Regions from separate parts of the Hydrogenophaga laconesensis genome, predicted to be linked through region 2. Evidence: predicted binding sites of a transcription regulator. Region 2 holds the regulator's gene; the other holds the start of a gene.
What was found. Region 2 encodes FNR, which switches genes on or off when oxygen is low (the NO sensors DNR and NnrR bind a similar motif). Its sites were predicted from a motif close to TTGATNNNNATCAA; they were not measured.
Positions count from the first base shown of each region.

Region 1: a site for FNR is predicted at 3,637-3,650, ahead of J2X09_RS16525 (HAD-IC family P-type ATPase). Genes of this name have one in related genera too.

Region 1 covers NZ_JAVDWE010000009.1:132,913-140,763, reverse strand. The annotation lists gene J2X09_RS16545 (2-hydroxyacid dehydrogenase) at 1-732, shown strand, start outside; gene J2X09_RS16540 (flavin reductase family protein) at 749-1,375, shown strand; gene J2X09_RS16535 (acetate/propionate family kinase) at 1,382-2,584, opposite strand; partial or broken gene J2X09_RS16530 (bifunctional enoyl-CoA hydratase/phosphate acetyltransferase) at 2,581-3,495, opposite strand; gene J2X09_RS16525 (HAD-IC family P-type ATPase) at 3,714-6,503, shown strand; gene J2X09_RS16520 (universal stress protein) at 6,500-7,390, shown strand; gene J2X09_RS16515 (SGNH/GDSL hydrolase family protein) at 7,556-7,851, shown strand, end outside.
Region 2 covers NZ_JAVDWE010000018.1:101,272-109,122, forward strand. The annotation lists gene J2X09_RS24030 (heavy metal translocating P-type ATPase) at 1-954, shown strand, start outside; gene ccoS (cbb3-type cytochrome oxidase assembly protein CcoS) at 964-1,101, shown strand; gene ccoN (cytochrome-c oxidase, cbb3-type subunit I) at 1,183-2,628, shown strand; gene ccoO (cytochrome-c oxidase, cbb3-type subunit II) at 2,641-3,267, shown strand; gene J2X09_RS24050 (cbb3-type cytochrome oxidase subunit 3) at 3,285-3,452, shown strand; gene ccoP (cytochrome-c oxidase, cbb3-type subunit III) at 3,449-4,363, shown strand; gene ccoG (cytochrome c oxidase accessory protein CcoG) at 4,449-5,822, shown strand; gene J2X09_RS24065 (nitrogen fixation protein FixH) at 5,850-6,143, shown strand; gene J2X09_RS24070 (hypothetical protein) at 6,145-6,378, shown strand; gene fnr (fumarate/nitrate reduction transcriptional regulator Fnr) at 6,356-7,075, opposite strand; gene hemN (oxygen-independent coproporphyrinogen III oxidase) at 7,229-7,851, shown strand, end outside.

The DNA of each region.
Region 1 (7,851 bases), on a different contig from region 2:
GTGGACACCGTGGATGTGGCCGCCGCCACCGCCCGCGGCATTGCCGTGTGCAACACGCCCGGTGGCAACGATTCCGTGGCCGTCGCCGAGCATGCGCTGGCCCTGCTGCTGGCCTTGCGCAAGCAGCTGCATGTGTGGACGCGCGAGTACCTGCAATCGGGAGGCTGGCGCAACCCGCAGGTCTTCTCGGGCGGGCTCGATGGCAGCACGCTCGGCATTGCGGGTTTCGGCCGCATTGGCCGTGCATTGGCGCAGCGTGTGGCGGGCTGGAACGTGCGCGTGCTCGTGCACGATCCGCTGGCGCGTGATCTGCCGCCCGGCGTGCAGGCCGTCGACATGGACGAACTGCTCGCGCAGAGCGACGCGGTATCGCTGCACTGCCCAGCGCTACCGGGTGACCGCCCGCTGCTCGACACGGCGGCACTGGCCCGCATGAAGAAGGGGGCCGTGCTGATCAACACCGCGCGGGCCACCCTGGTCGACGCCGCCGCGCTCATCGCAGCGCTGGACGCCGGCACGCTGGCGGGCGCCGCTTTCGACGTGTTCGACCCCGAGCCTCCGGCGCGCGATGATCCTTTGCTGGCGCACCCGCGCGTGCTGAGCACGCCGCACGTGGCCTCCTGGACCTGGGAGGGCTTCTTCGGCCGCCGCCAGCAGGCGGCCGAGAACCTCGCCAGGGTGGTGCGCGGCGAGCCAGGCGCTTCCATCGTCAACGCGCCGCGCCCTGAATAACCTTCTGAACCGACCCATGTACATCGACCTCGACACCGCGACGGACTACAAGCGCTCCATCTTCAATGCCATCGTCGCCCCCCGGCCGATCGGCTGGATCAGCACCATGGCCGCGGATGGCCGCGTCAACCTCGCGCCGTTCTCGCATTTCAACCTGGTCTCCACGGCACCGCCCGTGGTCATGTTCTCGTGCAACGCGCCGGACGACCGCCACGAGAAGGACACCATCACCAACGTGCGCGCCACTGGCGAATTCGTCACCAACCTCGTGACCTGGGACCTGCGCGAACAGATGAACAACTCCTCGTTCAACGCGCCCTATGGCACCGACGAATTCGAACTCGCCGGGCTGGCCAAGGCGCCTAGCAACAAAGTGCGCCCGCCGCGCGTGGCGGCCTCGCCGGCCAGCATGGAGTGCAAGCTGCTGAAGATCATGGACATCGAGCCCATCGGGCCCGGTGACACGTTCAGCAACGTGGTGTTCGGTGTCGTCGTGGCCCTGCACCTGGACGACCGCTTCGTCGAGCCCAATGGCCGTTTCGACGTCGTTCGCACGCAGCCGCTCACGCGCCTGGGCGGCAACCAGTACGCGTCCACGGGCCCCATCGTCGAGCTGGGCCGGCCCAACCCGCCGCGCGCCTAGGGACACTCAACCGCGCAGCACCAGCGCGGCGGCATGCCGAGCCGCAATCCACTCCTCATTGGTCGGTTCGATGGCCACCACCACCGGGCTGGTGGGCGCGGAGATGCGCGGGGCGTGGCCCAGGTTGGCGTCGTCGTCGAGCACCACACCCAGAAAGCCCAGCTCGCGGCAGATGCGCTGGCGCATCTCGGCGCTGTGCTCGCCCACGCCGGCGGTGAACACCAGCAGATCGAGCCCCCCGAGCACGGCGACCAGCGCACCGATCTCGCGCACGATGCGCCGCACATACAGCGCCAGCGCGGCACGCACGCGCTCGCCGGTGGCGTCGGTGCGGCCTTCTTCGGCAAACAGACGGCGCGGTTCCGACGACACTCCCGACACACCCAGCAGGCCCGACTCGTGGTACAGGACGCGGGCCACTTCTTCCAGGCTCAGCTTCTCGATCTCCATCAGGTAGATCACCGCGCCGGGGTCGAGCGAGCCGGTGCGGGTGCCCATCATCAGCCCGTCCAGCGCCGAGAAGCCCATCGTGGTGGCCACGCTTTTCGAACCTTGCAGGGCGCATAGGCTCGCGCCGCTGCCCAGGTGCGCAGCGATCACACGACCCTGGGCCAGCGCGCCGTGGCGCTCGGGGAGCGCTACAGACAGGTATTCGTACGACAGGCCGTGGAAGCCGTAGCGGCGCAGGCCGCGTTCCCACGCCGCGTGTGGCAACGGCAGCATCTGTTCCACCTGGGGCAGGGTGTGGTGGAAGGCCGTGTCGAAGCAGGCCACCTGCGGCAGCTGCGGGTCGCTCTCCAGCAGCACCTGGATGGCGTCGAGCGCAAAGGGCTGGTGCAGTGGCGCGAGCGGGATGAGACGCTGCAGATCGGTCAGCACGGCCGCATTCACGCGCACCGGGTCGAAATACTGGCTGCCGCCATGCACCACCCGGTGCGCCACCGCGTGCAGCCGGCGCGTGGCGAGCCTGGCGCGCACCCGCTCCAGGATCTGGCGAAGTGCGTCGTGGTAGGGCTGCGAGGTGCCAAGTGCCAGCGGCGCTTCGGGGGTGTTGCTGTCGGCACAGGTGGGCTGCGGTCCACCGATGCCGCGCACCTGGCCCTTCCAGGCGGGCTCGCGCGGCGGGTTGGGGCCGGCCTCAAACAGGGCGAATTTGATGCTGGACGAGCCCGCGTTGAGAACCAGCACCATGCCGCCTTCCGTGCTCATGGCGGGCTGGCCCGGTAGCGATGGGCGAGCAGCACCGCGATCGCGCACGACGCCAGGCGCGTGGCACGGGAGTCGGCACGGCTGGTGAGGACGATGGGCACTCGTGCGCCGATCGCAATGCCTGCGCTGGCCGCCTGGCCCATGTACTCCAGCTGCTTGGCCAGCATGTTGCCGCTTTCCAGATCGGGCACGACCAGCACATCCGCCCGGCCCGCCACGGGCGATTCGATCCCCTTGACACGCGCCGCCTCAGGCGAGATGGCGTTGTCGAACGCCAGCGGCCCGTCGAGCAGGCCACCGGTGATCTGCCGGCGGTCGGCCATCTTGCAGAGGGCCGCGGCGTCCAGTGTGGCGGGCATGCGCGGGTTCACGGTCTCCACCGCAGCCAGGATCGCCACGCGCGGCACGGCCACGCCGATCGTGTGAGCGAGCTCGATCGCGTTGCGCACGATGTCGGCCTTTTCCTCCAGCGTGGGCGCGATGTTGATGGCCGCGTCGGTGATGACGAAAGGCCTGGGGTAGGCCGGTGTCTGCATCAGGAAGCAATGGCTCAGCCGGCGTTTGGTGCGCAGCCCGGCGTGCGCAGGCAGCACTGCGCCCAGCAGTTCGTCGGTGTGCAGGCTGCCCTTCATGATCGCCTCCACCGCGCCGCTCGAGGCCAGGCCGGCGGCGTGGGCGGCGGCCGCATGGCTGTGCGGCACATCCTCGATGGGCAGGCCCGTGAGGTCCACCGACAGCTGCGCGGCCAGTGCGAGCAGCCGCGTGCGCGGCGCGACGAGCACGGGATCGATCAGGCCTGCCTCGCGCGCGTCGAGCGCGCCCCGCAGGCTGAGTTCGTCGCAAGGGTGCACCACGGCGATGCGGATGGCGCCGAGCGCGCGGGCGTGGGCGAGCAGGCGGGGCAGGCCCTCGGGGGTGAGCTGCACCCCGGCGGGCAGCAGGGGACGTGAGGCTGGAAGGGTCATGGTGTCGAGTGTGAAGCGCTTTGCGTGGCCATTGTTCCGTCCACCCGGGTTTGTGTCACGTTTGCGTTACTGCCGGAACGGGCGGATTTGATCCATGTCAACCGCTGGGCGATGAGTGCCCCGGCGGGTTGAACCCGTTCCCCTCGACGTGTTCTATTCCGGGCATGAATCACGCCACGACCCACGCCAGCGGCGCGTCGGAGGCCGCCAACGCATCCTCGCAGGACTGGCATGCATGGGCGCCCGACACGGTACTCGAAACGCTCCGGAGCCGTCGCGAAGGACTGGCGCCCGCCGAAGCGGCCCGCCGCCTGACGGAGGCCGGCCCCAATGAACTGCCCGCACCACCCCGTGTGCACCCCATGCTGCGCCTGCTGGACCAGTTCAACAACGCGCTGATCCTTTTTCTGCTGGCCGCGGCCGCCATGGCCGCGTTGCTGGACCACTGGATCGACGCGGCGGTGATCGTCGGCGTGGTGCTGGTCAACGCCATCGTCGGCTTCGTGCAGGAGGGGCGCGCCGAACAGGCGCTCGATGCCCTGCGCGGCATGCTGGCGCCCAACGCGCGTGTTCTGCGTGACGGGCGCCGCGAGACGGTGCCGGTGGCCGACCTGGTGCCCGGCGACGTGGTGCTGCTCGAAGCCGGCGACCGCGTGCCAGCGGACCTTCGGCTGCTGCGCGCGCGCGGCCTGCTGGTGGACGAGGCGATCCTCACCGGCGAGTCGGTGACGAGCTCGAAGCAGGAGGATGCCGTGGCCACCAGTGCCGCGCTGGGGGACCGGTCTTCCATGGCCTATTCGGGCACGCTGGTCGCGGCGGGGCAGGGCAGCGCGGTGGTGGTGGCCACCGGTCGCCACACCGAAATCGGCCACATCAGCCGCCTGCTGGGCGAGGTGCGTTCACTCGCCACACCGTTGCTGCGGCAGATCAACGGCTTCGGCCGCTGGTTCACCCTGTTCTCGGCGGTGCTGGCCGCGCTGCTGTTCCTGTTCGTCGTGTTCGTGCGCGATCACCACTGGGTGGACGCGCTGATGGTGGTGGTGGCCATCGCCGTGAGCATCGTGCCAGAAGGCCTGCCGGCGGTGATCACGATCACGCTGGCCATCGGTGTGCAACGCATGGCGGGGCGTCAGGCCATCGTGCGCCGCCTGCCGGCCGTGGAAACGCTGGGGGCGACCACGGTCATCTGTTCCGACAAGACCGGCACGCTCACGCGCAACGAGATGACCGCGCGCCGCGTGGTGACCGATACCGCTTGCGTGATGGTGAACGGCGCGGGCTACGAACCCGTGGGCACGCTGGACCTGCCCGAAGGCTGTGCCACGCTGCCGTTGAATGCACGCAGCCTCATCGAGACCGCGCTGCTCTGCAACGACGCGCACCTGCTGCAGGCGCCGGAAGGTGGATGGCGGGTCGATGGCGATCCCATGGAAGGCGCGCTGGTGGCCCTGGCCATGAAGGCGGGACTGCAGCCTGCCACGCAGCGCGCGGTGCACCCGCGCGCCGACGAGATTCCATTCGATGCCCAGCACCGCTTCATGGCCACGCTGCACGACCGCGCCGAAGGCGGTGCCGACCTGCTGGTGAAAGGAGCGCCCGAGCGCTTGCTGGCGATGAGCCGCGCGCAACTCGACGCGCAGGGCACGGAACAAGCGCTGGACGAGGCGCACTGGCAACAGGCGATCGCCGAGGCCGCCGCCGCTGGCGAGCGCGTGCTGGGCTTCGCCCGCCGGCGCCTGAACCCGGTCCCGGCGCGCCTGGCGTTCTCCGACGCGGATGAACTCGTCTTCCTGGGGGTGGTGGGCTTCATCGACCCGCCGCGCACCGAAGCCATGGCGGCGGTGGCCGATTGCCGCAGCGCCGGCATCGCGGTAAAAATGATCACGGGCGACCACGCTGCCACGGCGGCGGCCATCGCACGCCAGCTGGATCTGGCGGTGCAGCCGGTGGTGGTGACGGGGCAGGAGCTCGATGCCGCGTCTGCCAGCGACCTGCGTACCCTGGCGCTGAACGCCCACGTCTTCGCACGCACCAACCCGGAACACAAGCTTCGCGTCGTGCGGGCCCTGCAAAGCGAGGGCCATGTGGTGGCGATGACCGGCGATGGTGTCAATGACGCACCCTCGCTCAAGCAGGCGAATGTGGGCATCGCCATGGGCCACAAGGGCACGGATGCGGCCAGGGAGGCCGCGCAGATCGTGCTGGCCGACGACAACTTCGCCTCCATCGTGGCCGCGGTGAGCGAGGGGCGCACGGTGTACGACAACATCCGCAAGGTGATCGCCTGGACGCTGCCGACCAATGGTGGCGAGGTGCTGGCCATCATCGCGGCGCTGGCCTTCGGCCTCACGCTGCCGATGACGCCCACGCAGATTCTGTGGATCAACATGATCCTGACCATCACGCTCGGGCTGGTGCTGGCCTTCGAACCCGCCGAACCGGGTGTGATGCAGCGCCGCCCGCGCTCGCCCGACGCGGCGCTGCTCTCGCCGTTCATGGTCTGGCGCGTGGTACTGGTGTCCCTGCTGTTCACGGCCGGGGCATTTGGCATCTTCGGCTGGGCGACGGTGCGCGGCTTCGGTGTGGAACTGGCCCGCACGATGGTGGTCAACACCCTGTGCGTGATGGAGATCTTCTACCTCTTCAACGTGCGCTACCTGCACATGCGCTCGTTCACCTGGCGCGGCGCGCGCGGAACCCCTGCGGTGCTGTGGGCGGTGGTGGGCGTGGTGCTGGCGCAGATGGCCTTCACGTACACGCCATGGATGCAGGCGGTGTTCGACACCCGGGCGGTGCCCTTGCTCGACGGGCTGGTGATCCTGGCCATCGGCGTGCTCTCCATGGTCGTGCTGGAAGTGGAAAAGGCCCTGCTGCGGCGCTGGCAGGTCTTTCCGGAACTGAATCCGACGGCCCGTGACACCGGCCCGACCACCCTGAAAGGAACTGCCCAGTGAGCACATCCACCACCCCGCGTCACCTCCTGCTGGCCACCGACCTCAGCAGCCGCAGCGACCGCGCCCTGGACCGGGCCGTGCAACTCGCGCGCGACTGGGATGCCCGCCTGGTGGCTCTCACCGTCGTCGAGCCCGAACCCGCGGAGGCACCCACCTCGGTGCTCGCGCGCGCGAGCGGACTGGCCGGCGGCACGGCGCGCCGTGTGCTGGCCGAGCGGCGCCTTCGGGCCGATATCGCCGGCGAAGGTGACCTGCCCCTGGTGCCCCGGGTCGAGCAGGGCGCTGTGACCGATACCGTGCTGACAGTGGCGGGCGCCGAGGGCAGCCAGTTGATCGTGACCGGCGTGGCGCGCAACGAGGCACTGAGCCGTGTGGTGCTGGGGTCCTCCGTCGAAGCGCTGGCGCGCCGGTCGCCTGTGCCGCTGCTGGTGGTGCGCAGCCGGCCACGCGCGCCCTACAGCCAGGTCATCGTCGCCACCGACTTCTCGCAGGCCTCGCGCCACACGCTGCGCACCGCTGCCGCGCTGTTTCCCGAGGCCACGCTCACGCTCTTCCACGCGTTCGACAACCCCTATCCGGCCATTGGCGGTGTGGACATGACCAAGGTCCGCGCCGATGGCCTGGCGCAGGCGGAACGGGCGGCGGACGCGTTCATCCAGTCCTGCGATCTCCCCACCGAGGCGGGGCGGCGCCTGCGCACCTGGCTGGAGCATGGCGACACGGCGCTGCTGCTGCACGCCCACGGCCAGGCCCATCCGTCCGACCTGGTGGTGCTCGGCACGCAGCAGCGCCGTGGCGTGCTCGGGCTGCTGCTGGGCAGCGTGGCGCAGCGGGTGCTGGAAATCGCGGAAAACGACGTGCTGGTCGTGCCACCAGAGGCCACCTGAGTCCAGCGGTTCCGACGAACGGGGCCCCGTGGGGCTTCAGGACAACACTTTCCCGGCACCAGGTGGACCCACCGGATACCGATCTTTACACTGGCGGGGTCTGAACTTTCCGGAGATGGGGCTGTCCATTCAGCGCCTTCATCTCTCCCTGACGCCTTGCACCACGTGACCCACCGTTCCTTGCGTTCACCGTTGCCCCTGGAGCTGGCCCTGGCCGCTTTGCTGAGCATCGGTTCTTCGGCCCTTGCGCAGGCCGAGACCCCCGTGGCCTCCCAGGCACCCGCCGTCACCCAGTTGGCGGTGGCCGTGCCCGCGAGTGCGCCGGTGGCGGCACCACCGGCGGCCACGCAGCTCGCAGCGATCGACCCCCGCTGGAGCGCCAGTTTCGAGGCCTTTGCCGCCGCCGATCTGAAACAGGCACCGCAGCCGGGTGGCGTGGTGTTCGTGGGCAGCTCGTCGAT
Region 2 (7,851 bases):
CGCCGGGGTGTGCTGGTGCGCCGGCTGCAGGCCTTCGAGGTGCTGGCCGGGATTGACGCCGTGGTGTTCGACAAGACCGGCACACTCACCCACGACCGGCTCACCCTGCGCGACGTCAGGCTGCGGGACGGCCTGAGCCGTGGCGCGGCGCTGGCCTTGGCGGGTGCGCTGGCCGAAGGCTCGCTGCATCCCGTGTCGCGGGCCATTGCGCGCGAGGCGAATGCCTGTACCGTGGACCTCGCGCCGTTGGCCGGGCACACCGAGCAGGCGGGGCAGGGCATGCAGGCGCTGCGTCCGGACGGTGGCTGGGTGCGTCTGGGGTCGGCGGAGTTCTGCGGCATCGACACCGTGCAGGCAGCGCGAGAGGGCGCTCCGGTGGTGCACCTGAGCGATGCCCAGGGCTGGCTTGCCACCTTCGAACTGCAGGAGGGGCTGCGCACCGACGCCGTGGCCACGGTGGCGGCGCTGCGTTCCATGGGCGTGCGCACCTGGCTGCTGTCGGGCGACCGCGAGGCCGCGGCACGAGAGGTGGCGCGGGTGGTGGGTGTGGACCATGTCATTGCCCATGCCTCCCCGGAGCAGAAGCTGGCCGAGATCCAGGCGCTGCAGGCCCGGGGCCTGAAAGTGGCGATGGTGGGCGACGGCCTGAACGATGGCCCGGTGCTCGCCCGTGCCGACACGTCCTTCGCACTCGGGCATGCGGCGCCGCTGGCCCAGTCGCAGTCGGACTTCATCGTGCAGGGCGGCAAGGTCATGGACGTCGTGCGCACGCTGCAGCAGGCGCGCGCCACGTTGCGCACCGTGCGGCAGAACCTCGCCTGGGCCGCGGCCTACAACGTGGTGAGCGTGCCGCTGGCGCTGGTCGGCCTCATGCCACCCTGGCTCGCGGGTGCGGGCATGGCCGCCAGTTCGCTGCTGGTGATCGGCAACGCCTTGCGCCTGGCGCGCCAGTGAAGGTCTGCGATGGACATCCTCTACCTCCTCATCCCGCTCTCGGTTCTGCTCGTGTTCGGCATCATCGGCGTGTTCTGGTGGGCCTTGCAGGCCGGGCAGTTCGACAACATCGAACGCGAAGGCGAGCGCATCCTCAAGGGTGATTGAGGTTGCGCTTGACGTAGGTCAAGGCAGAAAAGGAACTCCCTGCGCACACTGCATGCAGTGACATTGGCAAGGAGTTTCTGTATGTCCGTGACCAACAAGACCAGCCCGTCGGCGGTCTACAACGACACCGTGGTTCGGCAGTTCGCCATCATGACGGTGATCTGGGGCGTGGTAGGGATGCTCGTGGGCGTGATCATCGCGGCCCAGCTCACCTGGCCCGCCCTCAACCTGGGCATCGAGTGGCTGTCCTACGGCCGCCTTCGACCGCTGCACACCAACGCGGTGATCTTCGCATTCGGCGGTTGCGGCCTGTTCGCCGCCAGCTACTACGTGGTGCAGCGCACCTGCCAGGTCCGCCTGTTCGCCGGCAAGCTCGCCGCCTTCACCTTCTGGGGCTGGCAGGCCGTGATCCTGCTGGCGGTGGTCTCGCTGCCGATGGGCATGACCTCCGGCAAGGAATACGCCGAACTGGAGTGGCCGATCGACATCCTGATCACGCTGGTGTGGGTGGCTTACGCCATCGTGTTCTTCGGCACCATCGGCATGCGCAAGGTGCGCCACATCTATGTGGCCAACTGGTTCTTCGGTGCCTTCATCCTCGCGGTGGCGGTGCTGCACCTCGTCAACAGCGCAGCGGTGCCGGTCGATCTCTTCAAGAGCTACTCGGCCTATGCCGGTGTGCAGGACGCGATGGTGCAGTGGTGGTACGGCCACAACGCCGTGGGCTTCTTCCTCACCGCCGGCTTCCTCGGGATGATGTATTACTTCATCCCCAAGCAGGCCGAGCGCCCGGTGTATTCGTATCGCCTGTCGATCGTGCACTTCTGGGCGCTGATCTTCACCTACATGTGGGCCGGCCCGCACCACCTGCACTACACCGCGCTGCCGGACTGGACGCAGTCGGTCGGCATGGTGTTCTCGCTCATCCTGCTGGCGCCCAGCTGGGGCGGCATGATCAACGGCATCATGACCCTCTCGGGTGCATGGCACAAGCTGCGTGACGACCCGATCCTGCGCTTCCTGATCGTCTCGCTCTCGTTCTACGGCATGTCGACCTTCGAAGGTCCGATGATGTCGATCAAGACGGTGAACGCGCTCTCGCACTACACCGACTGGACAGTGGGCCACGTGCACTCCGGCGCCCTCGGCTGGGTGGGCCTGGTGACGATGGGCTCCATGTACTACCTGATCCCGCGCCTGTACGGCCAGAAGAAGATGTACTCGGTGCCCGCCATCGAACTGCACTTCTGGATCGCCACGCTGGGCATCGTGCTCTACATCGCCGCGATGTGGATCGCCGGTGTGATGCAGGGCCTGATGTGGCGCGCCGTGAACCCCGACGGCAGCCTGACCTACACCTTCGTCGAGTCGGTCAAGGCCACGTTCCCGTTCTACGTCATCCGGCTGCTCGGCGGCGTGCTGTACCTGGCCGGCATGGGCGTGATGCTGTGGAACACGGTGATGACCGCGCGCAGTGGCCGCGTGGAAGACGTCCGCATTCCCGTTCTCAACCCCGCCCACGCCTGAGGAGCCACCACCATGGCCGACAACAACAAGCCCCAGGGTTTCACCCACGAGCGGATCGAGACCAACAACTTCCTGATGATCGTGCTCATCGTTCTGGTGATCGCGGTCGGTGGTCTGGTCGAGATCGTTCCGCTGTTCTTCCAGAAGTCCACCACGCAGCCGGTGGAAGGCCTCAAGCCGTACAGCGCGTTGCAGATCGCCGGGCGCGACGTGTACGTGCGCGAAGGTTGCTACAACTGCCACTCACAGATGATCCGCCCCTTCCAGGCCGAGACGCTGCGCTACGGCCATTACTCGGTGGCGGGCGAGTTCGTGTACGACCGTCCCTTCCAGTGGGGCAGCAAGCGCACGGGCCCCGATCTCGCCCGCGTCGGTGGCCGCTACAGCGACGAGTGGCACCGCATCCACCTGAACAACCCGCGCGATGTCGTGCCCGAGTCCAACATGCCGGCCTACGCGTGGCTGGAGAAGAAGACCGTGAACGACGCCGGCCTGCCCAAGCGCATGGAAGTGCTGCGCACGCTGGGCGCGCCGTACACGGACGAAGAAATCGCCGCCTCCAGGGCCGAGGTGAAGGGCAAGACCGAAATGGAAGCCCTGATCGCCTACCTGCAGGTGCTGGGCACCGCCATCAAGTAAGCGCCAGGAGAAAACCCATGGACCTCAACGACCTGCGCAGCGCCGTGACCGTGATCAGCCTGATGACCTTCCTGGGCATCGTGGGCTGGGCCTGGGCCCGGCGCAACCAATCCCGCTTCGACGAGGCAGCCATGCTGCCGTTCCAGGACGAAGCCCCCAACGACAGCACGAAAGAACCGTCATGAGCGACTTCACCAGCGAATTCTGGTCCTGGTATGTGGCCGGGCTGACCGTGGTCAGCATCCTGGCCTGCCTGATTCTGCTCTGGGTCAGCGGCACCACCAAGGTCAAGGCCTCGGCCGACAACACCACCGGCCACGTGTGGGACGGCGATCTGCAGGAGATGAACAACCCGCTGCCGAAATGGTGGGTCTACCTGTTCATCATCACCGTGCTGTTCTCGCTGGCCTACGGCCTGCTGTACCCGACCTTCGGCAAATACCCCGGCCTGCTCGGCTGGACGTCTGGCGGGCAGCACAAGGCCGAGGTGGCGAAGGTCGAGAAGGCCATCGCACCGATCTACGAGCAGTTCGCCAGCAAGACGCCGCCCCAGCTGGCGGACGATGCCCCGGCCATGGCCATCGGCGAACGCCTGTTCATGAACAACTGCGCGCAGTGCCACGGCTCGGACGCGCGGGGCGCCAAGGGCTTTCCCAACCTCACCGACCGCGACTGGCTCTGGGGCGGCGATCCGGATGCGATCAAGACCACCATCACCAACGGCCGCACCGGCGTGATGCCGCCGATGGCCGCGGCCGTCGGCACGCCCGACGACGTGCGCAACGTCGCTCACTATGTGCTCAGCCTCTCGGGCAGCCCGCACGACTCGGTGCGCGCCGCGCTCGGCCGCAGCAAGTTCGGCGCCTGCGCGGCCTGCCACGGCATGGACGGCAAGGGCAACACCGCCATGGGCGCACCCAACCTGAGCGACAACACCTGGCTGCATGGCTGGGGCGAAGAGGCCGTGGTGCGCGCCGTCACCAAGGGCTTCAACAACCAGATGCCCGCGCAGGCCGGCAAGCTCAACGCGGACCAGATCCACGTGTTGACCGCCTACGTCTGGGGCTTGTCGAAAAAGCCAGGCTCAGCGAATTGATCCCCGAACCTTCGATCACACCGTGACCACCGCCACCGGCAAACCCAGAACCACCATTCCCATCGTCCCCGCAGAGGACGAGACCATGGTGTCGCTGTACGCATCGCGCGAGAAGATCCAGCCGCGTTCCGTCAAAGGTCTGTTCGCCACGTGGCGCTGGGTCATGGTGTGGATCACGCAGCTGGTGTTCTACGGGCTGCCCTGGCTGGAGTGGAACGCGCGCCAGGCAGTGCTGTTCGATCTGGAGGCACGCCGCTTCTACATCTTCGGGCTGGTCCTGTACCCCCAGGACTTCATCTACCTCACCGGCCTGCTGGTCATCTGCGCCTTCTCGCTGTTCCTGTTCACCGCGGTGGCCGGGCGGCTCTGGTGCGGCTTCGCCTGCCCGCAGACGGTCTATACAGAGATCTTCCTGTGGATCGAGAAGAAGGTGGAGGGCGATCGGGCCGCGCGCCTGCGGCTGGATCAGTCGGCAATGTCTGCGGTCAAGTTCGGCAAGCGCTCGCTCAAGCATGCACTGTGGATCCTGTTCTCCCTCTGGACGGGATTCACCTTCGTCGGCTACTTCGCACCGATCCGCGAACTGGGTGCGCTCTCGCTGGCCGGCGCCCTCGGACCGTGGCAGTGGTTCTGGATCTTCTTCTACGGCTTCGCCACCTACGGCAACGCCGGCTTCATGCGCGAGCAGGTCTGCAAGTACATGTGCCCCTATGCGCGCTTTCAGAGCGCCATGTTCGACCGGGACACCATGATCGTCACCTACGACGAACAGCGCGGCGAACCGAGGGGCGCCCGTTCGAAGAAGGCGGATCCGAAGGCCCTGGGGCTGGGTGCTTGCGTGGACTGCACCCTGTGCGTGCAGGTCTGCCCCACCGGCATCGACATCCGCAAGGGCCTGCAGTACGAGTGCATCGGCTGCGCCGCCTGCGTCGACGTGTGCGACGACGTGATGGACAAGGTGGGTTACCCGCGCGGGCTGATCCGCTTCTCCACCCAGAACGGCGTGGCCAACGGCTGGAGCACGCGCCAGATGCTGCGCCGCGCCATGCGCCCGCGCGTGCTGGTCTACACCGCCATCCTGGCCGCGATCACCCTGGCCGTGGGCCTGAGCCTGTTCCTGCGCACACCGCTCAAGGTCGACGTGATCCGCGACCGGGGGGCGCTGGCCCGCATGGTGGAGCAGGGCCGCATCGAGAACGTCTTCCGCCTGCAGATCATGAACGCCACCGAGGTGCCCCAACGCTATGCCATCGGCGTCTCGGGTCTGCCAGGCATCGCGCTGGCCTCCAGCCCCGAGGTGGAGGTGCTTTCCACCGAGGTGCGCGCGGTGGCGGTGCGGGTGCAGATTCCGCCGGACGCGGCCAGCAGCGGCTCGCACCCGATCCAGTTCGACATTCGCGCCGTGGGCGACGAGGCGATCCATGTGTCCGAGAAGGCCGCGTTTCTTGTGCCGCGCTGAACTCTCATCTTCATCCGAGGAGCTTCCATGAACCCATCGACATCTCCCGCGGTCGCCGCGGCCCCCGTTGCCTGGTGGCGCGTGCCCCACATGTGGCTGGTCGTGGGCGGCCCGCTGGCCGTGGTCGTGGCCAGCATCTTCACCGCCTTCATCGCTGTCAGGAACGCCGACCCCGTGCTCGACAAGGCCGAGTTCGAACGCGACCGGCAGGCCGTGCAGGTGCTGGAAGGGCAGGCGAAGACGGATGCGCTGATCAAGCTGCAGCCCGCACACCAGGCCCGCAACCACGCGGCCTCGCCGGTGGTGCCCAGGGAGCCCTGAGATGAGCGCGCGCCCATGGATGGCCATTGCCTGGCCTGCCTTCCTGTTCGCAGCGGTGCTGGAAATGGTGGTGTTCGCCGCAGTGGATCCGGGCGATCTGCACGGGCTCAGCGGCGAGCCGCTGGGCTGGACCCGGCAGGCGGTCTACACCGTGTCGTTCTTCGTGTTCTGGGCCGTGACGGCCGCCGCCAGCGCGCTGAGCGTGGCTCTCGTCAACCGCAGGTCTGAGGGTTGACGATGCGGCGCAGGCCGTCGGTGTTCTTGATGTGCACGTAGCGCTGCTTCACATCGATGATGCCGTCCTCCACGAACTTGGAGAACGTGCGGCTGACGGTTTCCAGCTTCATGCCGAGGTAGCTGCCGATTTCCTCGCGCGTCATGCGCAGCACCAGCTCGGATTGCGAGAAACCCCGTGCGTGCAGGCGCTGCACCAGGTTGAGCAGGAAGGCGGCCAGCCGTTCTTCGGCGCGCATGCTGCCCAGCAGCAGCATCACGCCGTGGTCGCGCACGATCTCGCGGCTCATGATCTTGTGCACGTGGTGCTGCAGCGTGGTGAACTCGCGCGAGAGCTCTTCCACCTGGTCGAACGGCATCACGCAGACCTCGGCGTCTTCCAGGGCCACGGCGTTGCAGGAATGGTGGTCGCTCACGATGCCGTCGAGGCCGATGATCTCGCCCGTCATCTGGAACCCGGTCACCTGGTCGCGGCCGTCGGCCGTCGTCACACAGGTCTTGAAGAAGCCCGATCGCACGGCGTAGAGCGACGTGAACTTGTCGCCCACGCTGAACAGCGACGTGCCACGCTTGACGCGGCGGCGTTTGGAGATCACCTTGTCGAGCTTGTCCATCTCATCGGGGTTCAACCCCATGGGCAGGCAGAGTTCGCGCAGGTTGCAGCTCGAGCAGGCGACTTTGATGCTTTGAGCGTCCATTGGAAAAGGTCCAGATTCGCAAAAGGTTACAGCATACCCCCCAGGGGTGTGAATTGACGCCCCCGGAGGGGATCAGATCGACGTCTTTTGATCCGGATCAAAAGATATTGCGGGGCAGTGGCGCACAGTGAAGGCCTTGATGGAGATTCGATCTTGAGCCACGCCATATCCGAGGACCTGCTGCGGCGTTTCGACGTATCCGGGCCCCGGTACACCTCGTACCCCACTGCCGACAGGTTCGTGGAGGCCTTCACCGAGAACCAGTACATCCAGGCCCTGGAGCAGCGCCGCGCCGGCTCCATGGCCTTGCCCTTGTCGCTGTACGTGCACATTCCGTTCTGCGAATCAGTCTGCTACTACTGCGCGTGCAACAAGGTCATCACGAAACACCATTCGCGCGCGGCCGAGTACCTGCGCTACCTGGCGCGTGAAGTGGAGCTGCAGGTGGCTCACCTGGGCACGGGCCACAACGTGTCGCAGCTGCACCTGGGTGGCGGCACGCCCACCTTTCTCTCCGACGCCGAGCTGGAAGACCTCATGGCCATGCTGCGGCGCCACTTCACCCTGGTGCCGGGTGGCGAGTACTCCGTGGAGGTCGACCCGCGTACCGTGACCGAAGAACGCCTGAAGACGCTGGCCCGGCTGGGCTTCAACCGCCTGAGCTTCGGGGTGCAGGACTTCGACCCGGCGGTGCAGAAGGCCGTGCACCGCGTGCAGCCCGCCGGGCAGGTGTTTGAGCTGGTGGCGGCCGCGCGGCGCATCGGCTTCGAATCGGT